Linked DNA regions of Hydrogenophaga sp. SL48. The protein of the gene in region 2 interacts with the protein of the main gene of each other region in a pairwise test. Links are inferred from orthologs where the notes say so. Each region holds a gene or a part of one and is shown on either strand. Other genes may lie near its edges.

The links.
Region 1: the proteins of uvrB (region 2) and uvrA interact in binary tests that used the Escherichia coli proteins (3 or more experiments, as listed by UniProt). The link is inferred for Hydrogenophaga sp. SL48 from one-to-one orthologs.

Annotation. Positions count from the first base shown.
Region 1 is NZ_CP063400.1:4,988,897-4,992,549, forward strand. The notes cover bases 59-3,642. They hold uvrA (excinuclease ABC subunit UvrA), read right to left. Parts: upstream 3,289-3,642; coding sequence 259-3,288; downstream 59-258. Other genes in these bases: IM738_RS23750 (RcnB family protein), read left to right, coding at 59-213; IM738_RS23760 (hypothetical protein), read left to right, coding at 3,540-3,642. In the rest of the region: more of IM738_RS23750, read left to right, coding at 1-58; more of IM738_RS23760, read left to right, coding at 3,643-3,653. UniProt on the Escherichia coli protein: The UvrABC repair system catalyzes the recognition and processing of DNA lesions. UvrA is an ATPase and a DNA-binding protein. A damage recognition complex composed of 2 UvrA and 2 UvrB subunits scans DNA for abnormalities.
Region 2 is NZ_CP063400.1:1,368,964-1,371,985, forward strand. What follows is about bases 53-3,005. They hold uvrB (excinuclease ABC subunit UvrB), read left to right. Parts: upstream 53-452; coding sequence 453-2,558; downstream 2,559-3,005. Other genes in these bases: IM738_RS06550 (amino acid aminotransferase), read right to left, coding at 53-341; IM738_RS06560 (LuxR C-terminal-related transcriptional regulator), read left to right, coding at 2,655-3,005. In the rest of the region: more of IM738_RS06550, read right to left, coding at 1-52; more of IM738_RS06560, read left to right, coding at 3,006-3,022. UniProt on the Escherichia coli protein: The UvrABC repair system catalyzes the recognition and processing of DNA lesions. A damage recognition complex composed of 2 UvrA and 2 UvrB subunits scans DNA for abnormalities.

The DNA.
Region 1 (3,653 bases), 3.6 Mb from region 2 along the record:
GGCTGCATGCCCCCGGGCCAGGCCTGGAAGTGGCGCCGCGGCCAACCGCTGCCTCCCTCTGTCGTTTATTACGCGGTGCCGGCGGCGGTGCAGGTGCAACTGGGGCTGCCGCCCTCCGGTCACAAGTTCGTGCGCGTGGCCACCGACATCCTGCTGATCGCCGTGGGAACCGGCATGGTGATCGACGCCATCGAGGACCTGGGCGGCCTGTGAACGCCGTCCAGACCCGCCGACAGCGGACCTGAACGCCGGGCTCGCTCAGCGGCCCAGCAGCCGCGCCAGATAGCGCCCTGTGTGGCTTTCGCCGTTGGCGGCGATGTCTTCCGGCGTGCCCACGCCCACCACGGTGCCGCCGCCCGAGCCGCCTTCGGGGCCCATGTCGATGAGCCAGTCGGCGGTCTTGATCACGTCGAGGTTGTGCTCGATCACGACGATGGTGTTGCCCGCGTCGCGCAGCTGGTGCAGCACCTTCAGCAGCAGCTCGATGTCGGCGAAGTGCAGGCCGGTGGTGGGCTCGTCCAGGATGTAGAGCGTGCGGCCGGTGTCGCGTTTGCTCAGCTCCAGCGCGAGCTTGACGCGCTGCGCCTCGCCGCCCGAGAGCGTGGTCGCGCTCTGGCCGAGCTGGATGTAGGTGAGGCCCACGTCCATCAGCGTCTGCAGCTTGCGGTGCAGCGTGGGCACGGCGGTGAAGAAGGCGTGGGCCTGCTCGACCGTCATGTCCAGGATCTGCGCGATGTTCTTGCCCTTGTATTGCACGTCCAGCGTTTCGCGGTTGTAGCGCTGGCCGCTGCACACCTCGCAAGGCACGTAGACGTCGGGCAGGAAGTGCATCTCCACCTTGACCACGCCGTCGCCCTGGCAGGCCTCGCAGCGACCGCCGGCCACGTTGAAGCTGAAGCGGCCCGGGCCGTAACCGCGTTCTTTCGCGGTGGGCATTTCGGCCATCAGTTCGCGGATGCCGGTGAAGAGGCCGGTGTAGGTGGCCGGGTTGCTGCGCGGCGTGCGGCCGATCGGCGATTGATCGACGTTGATGACCTTGTCGAAGTGTTCGATGCCTTCGATGGCCTCGTGTTCGGCCGGCTCTTCGTGCGAGCGGTAGAGCGTGCGCGAGACGGCGGCGTAGAGCGTGTCGTTCACCAGGGTCGATTTGCCCGAGCCCGAGACGCCGGTCACGCAGGTCAGCAGGCCCACCGGGAAAGCCACGCTCACGCCCTGGAGGTTGTGGCCGGTGGCATTGACGACGCGGATTTCCTGCAGCTCGCCCAGCGAGGCCAGGTGGGCCGCTTCGCGCGCGCTGCGGCGCTCGGCCGCGGGGCTCATGGGAAAGCGCGACTTGATCGGCGCGGCCTTGGCCGCGGCGGCGGCCTTGTTCACCGGCAGCCAGGGCGTGCGCCGCGAGGGCACGGCGATCTCGCGCGCGCCGCTGAGGTACTGGCCCGTCAGTGAGCCGGGCGTGGCCATCACCTCGGCGCAGGTGCCCTGCGCCATCACGTGGCCGCCGTGCACGCCCGCGCCGGGGCCCATGTCGATCACGTGGTCGGCGCAACGGATCATGTCCTCGTCGTGCTCCACCACCAGCACCGTGTTGCCCAGGTCGCGCAGGTGCTGCAGGGTGGTGATGAGGCGGTCGTTGTCGCGCTGGTGCAGGCCGATGCTGGGCTCGTCGAGCACGTACATCACGCCGGTCAGGCCGCTGCCGATCTGGCTCGCCAGCCGGATGCGCTGCGCTTCGCCGCCCGAGAGCGTGTCGGCGCTGCGGTCCAGGCTCAGGTAGTTCAGGCCCACGTCGTTCAGGAACTTCAGGCGCTGGCGGATCTCGTTGATCACGCGCGCGGCGATGTCGCCCTTGGCGCCGGGCAGGTGCAGCGCGCTGAAGTAGGCCAGCGACTCGCCGAGCGTGATGTGGCTGATCTTGTAGATGGGCTGCTTCTGCTCGCCCTCGCCCACGAAAACGTGGCGCGCCTCCAGGCGCAGGCGCGTGCCGTTGCACGAGGGGCAGGGCTGGGTGGCGCGGTAGCGGGACAGCTCTTCGCGCACGGCGGCCGAGTCGGTCTCGCGGTAGCGGCGTTCGAAGTTGCGGATGATGCCTTCGAAGGGGTGTTTCTTGCTGATCTTCTTGCCCGCGCGTTCGCCCGATTCGAGCGCGTAGCTGAACTTGATCTCTTCTTCGCCAGAGCCGTAGAGCAGCACCTGCTGCACCGCTTCGGGCAGCGATTCCCAGGCCGCTTCGGCGTCGAACTTGTAGTGCGCCGCGATGCTCTCGATCATGGCGAAGTAGTAGCCATTGCGCCGGTCCCAGCCCTTGATGGCGCCGCTGGCCAGGCTGAGCGTGGGGAAGGCGACCACGCGCTCGGGATCGAACACCTCGGTGTGGCCCAGGCCGTCGCAGCTGGGGCAGGCACCCATGGGCGAGTTGAACGAAAAGAGCCGCGGCTCCAGCTCGCCCACGGTGTAGCTGCAGACCGGGCAGGCGAACTTGGCGGAGAAGCCGTGTTCGGCGCCGCCGTCCATTTCGACCGCGATGGCGCGGCCTTCGGCCAGTCGCAGCGCAGCCTCGAAGCTCTCGGCGAGCCGCTGTCGCAGTGGGTTCACACCTTCGTCGGCCGCGTCGGTGCGCACCTTGATGCGGTCGATCACGACGTCGATGTTGTGTTTCTCGGTCTTCTTCAGCGCCGGCAGGGCATCGAAGTCCAGCACCTCGCCGTTGATGCGGAAGCGCACGTAGCCCTGGGCCTGCATGTCGGCGAACAGCTCCAGGAACTCGCCCTTTTTCTCGCGCGCCACCGGCGCCAGGATCATCAGCCGCGTGTCGGGCGGCAGCGCCAGCACGGCGTCCACCATCTGCGCCACGCTCTGCGAGGCCAGCGGCAGGTCGTGCTCGGGGCAGTGCGGCGTGCCGGCGCGGGCGTACAACAAGCGCAGATAGTCGTGGATCTCGGTCACCGTGCCCACGGTGGAGCGCGGGTTGTGGCTGGTGGCCTTCTGCTCGATGGCGATCGCCGGCGACAGGCCTTCGATCAGGTCCACGTCGGGCTTGTCCATCAGCTGCAGAAACTGCCGCGCGTAGGCCGAGAGGCTCTCCACATAACGGCGCTGGCCTTCGGCGTACAGGGTGTCAAACGCCAGGCTCGATTTGCCCGAGCCCGACAAGCCCGTGATCACCACCAGCGCGTGCTTGGGGATGTCGAGGTCGATGTTCTTCAGGTTGTGCGTGCGCGCGCCGCGCACCGAAAGCGTGGCCGCGGTGCGCAGGGCCGCGGCGTGGGCGGGGCTGAGCGGGGTGGGCATCTCCAGCGCGGGGCCGGTCAGCGGGGTCGGGTTCTGGTTCAAGGCGGTGCACCAGTGGCGGGTTTCTGGCGTCAAAAAGGCAACCCGACATGATACGGCCGGACCGCCAGCGGGGTGCACCTGCGGCACCGGGTGGCGTCAAGGCATGACGGGAATCAACCCCCGAGCAGCGAAGCGCAACCGGAATGTGTTTTTCGGGCGGATTGGGCGTACTGTGCAAGCTCCGGTGACCACATCAAGGACGGTTCTCCATGGATTTCCTGGACTGGGTGCGCGGCCCGCTGCTGGCGCTGTCTCTTTTTGTCTTTGTCGCGGGCGTCGCCTGGCGCTTGCTGGCGCTGCGGCGCCTGCCCGGCTCGCCCGCA
Region 2 (3,022 bases):
TCGGCGCCGATCTTCAGGCCGCCCGTGCCGCCGATGCCTTGCACCGTGGCCACGCGGCCACTTTTGACGACGTCGCTGTCCGCGCCAAAGACCAGGCCCTTGACGGCCGCGTCGTAAGCGACGATGCCGTCGATGGGCAGGTAACCACGGGCGGTGGGCTTCTCCATCATGGCTTTTTCAGCCGCCTGCACGCACTGCAGCAGGGGCAGCTTGCCGGTGTCGTCGAAATACACGCCCACGCCGAGGTTGACCTTGTTGGGGTTGGTGTCGGCAGCGAACTGCTCGTTCAGACCCAGGATGGGGTCGCGGGGGGCCATTTCGACGGCGGTGAACAAAGACATGTCAGAGGTCCTGAAGTGTTGAATGCGCAGGGGCTGTGGGGGATTCGCTGCCCAGGCAGCCCAGCGCTGATTGCGGTAGGCTGTCGGGTTGTCCCGCAATTTTATCCGCCCATGTCCGCCTCCCCGTCCGCTTCCCTGAGCCTTGTTGAGGAACCGACCGTGCCAGAGGGTGAATTCGTTCGCTTTCCCGGTTCACCGTTCGAGCTCTTCATGCCCTATCCGCCGGCGGGTGACCAGCCCACCGCGATTGCGCAACTGGTGGAGGGTGTGAACGATGGTGAGGTGTTCCAGACCTTGCTGGGCGTGACCGGCTCGGGCAAAACCTTCACCATGGCCAACGTGATCGCCCGCCTGGGGCGCCCGGCCATCGTGTTCGCGCCCAACAAGACGCTGGCCGCGCAGCTGTACAGCGAGTTCCGCGAGTTCTTCCCGAAGAACGCGGTCGAGTACTTCGTCAGCTACTACGACTACTACCAGCCCGAGGCCTATGTGCCGCAGCGCGACCTGTTCATCGAGAAGGACAGCGCGATCAACGAGCACATCGAGCAGATGCGGCTGAGTTGCACCAAGAGCATCCTGGAGCGGCGCGATGTGGTGATCGTGGCCACGGTGTCGGCGATCTACGGCATCGGCAAACCCGAGAGCTACCACCAGATGGTGATGCTGCTGCGGGTGGGCGACAAGATGGGCCAGCGCGACCTGATCGCGCAGCTGGTGCGCATGCAGTACGCGCGCAACGAGGCCGATTTTTCGCGCGGCAAGTTCCGCGTGCGCGGTGACACCATCGATGTGTTTCCGGCCGAACACAGCGAGATGGCGATCCGCATCGAGCTGTTCGACGACGAGATCGAAACCCTGCAACTGTTCGACCCGCTCACCGGCAAGGTGCGGCAGAAGATCCCCCGCTTCACGGTCTACCCCAGCAGTCACTACGTGACGCCGCGCGAGCAGGTGCTCAACGCGGTGGAGCTGATCAAGGACGAGCTGCGCGAGCGCCTGGGCCAGCTGGTGGGCATGGGCAAGCTGGTGGAGGCGCAGCGGCTGGAGCAGCGCACCCGGTTTGACCTGGAAATGCTCAGCGAGGTGGGCCACTGCAAGGGCATTGAAAACTACTCGCGCCACCTGTCGGGCAGCGCTGAGGGCGAGCCGCCGTCCACGCTGACGGACTACCTGCCCAAAGACGCGCTGATGTTCCTGGACGAGAGCCACGTGCTCATGGGCCAGTTCGGCGGCATGTACAACGGCGACCGCGCGCGCAAGACCACGCTGGTGGAGTACGGCTTCCGCCTGCCCAGCGCGCTGGACAACCGGCCGCTCAAGCTCGAAGAGTTCGAGCAGCGCATGCGCCAGGTGGTGTTCGTTTCGGCCACGCCGGCCGACTACGAAAAGACGCACTCGGGCCAGGTGGTGGAGCAACTGGTGCGCCCCACCGGTCTGGTGGACCCGGAGGTGGAGGTGCGACCCGCCACCCACCAGGTGGACGACGTGCTGCAGGAAATCCGCATCCGTGTCGAGAAGAACGAGCGCGTGCTCATCACCACGCTGACCAAGCGCATGGCCGAGCAGCTGACCGACTACCTGACGGAAAACGGCGTCAAGGTGCGTTACCTGCACAGCGATGTGGACACCGTCGAGCGCGTGGAAATTCTGCGCGACCTGCGACTGGGCGCGTTCGACGTGCTGGTCGGCATCAACCTGCTGCGCGAGGGCATCGACATTCCCGAGGTGTCGCTGGTGGCGATTCTCGATGCGGACAAGGAGGGCTTCCTGCGCTCCGAACGCAGCCTGATCCAGACCATCGGCCGCGCCGCTCGCAACCTGAACGGCCGCGCCATCCTGTACGCCGACCGCACCACCGATTCGATGGCGCGCGCCATCGGCGAGACCGAGCGGCGCCGCACCAAACAGATCGCGCACAACCTGGCCATGGGCATCGAGCCGCGCAGCATCAACAAGCGCATCAAGGACCTGATCGACGGTGTGTACAGCGAAAAGGCTGGCAAGGAAGCCGACCGCCTGGCCGCCGAGAGCGCGCTGCGCGCCAGCGTGGACGACATGAGCGAGAAGGATGTGGCGCGTGAGATCAAGCGGCTGGAGAAGCTGATGCTGGAGCACGCGCGCAACCTCGAATTCGAGAAGGCGGCGGGGGTGCGAGACCAGTTGGCGCACCTCAAGGCCCAGCTGTTTGGCGCTTCGGGGCGTGACCAGCTGGCCTGAGGTTCTGCCCCACAATGGAGGGCCAAGCGCCCACGCCGGGGCCGGCCAACAGAGCCGGGTCGTGGGCATCTCCCATAAGAAGACGCCACTCCACCCATGTCAGTTCTGCCTGAGCCGCACGAGTTGCCCGCCACGGACGGTGCCACGCGCATCTATCTGATCGAAGACGACCCCTCCATCGTGCAGTTTGTCCAGCGGGCACTGGTGTCGCGCCCATCGTGGCGTCTGGTGGGCCACTCGGGCAGCGTGGATCACGCTCGCCAGCACGCCCTGGCGGGTCGCGCGAATGTGTTTCTGGTGGACCTCGGGCTTCCGGACGGACGCGGGGAGGAGCTGTTGCGCTGGCTGGCGCACGAACGGCCCGATGCCGAATTGCTGGTGTTCACGGTGTTCGGTGGCGAGTCGAGCTTGGTGGCGGCACTGCAGGCAGGCGCTACAGGGTACGTTCTCAAAGGTTGCCGGTC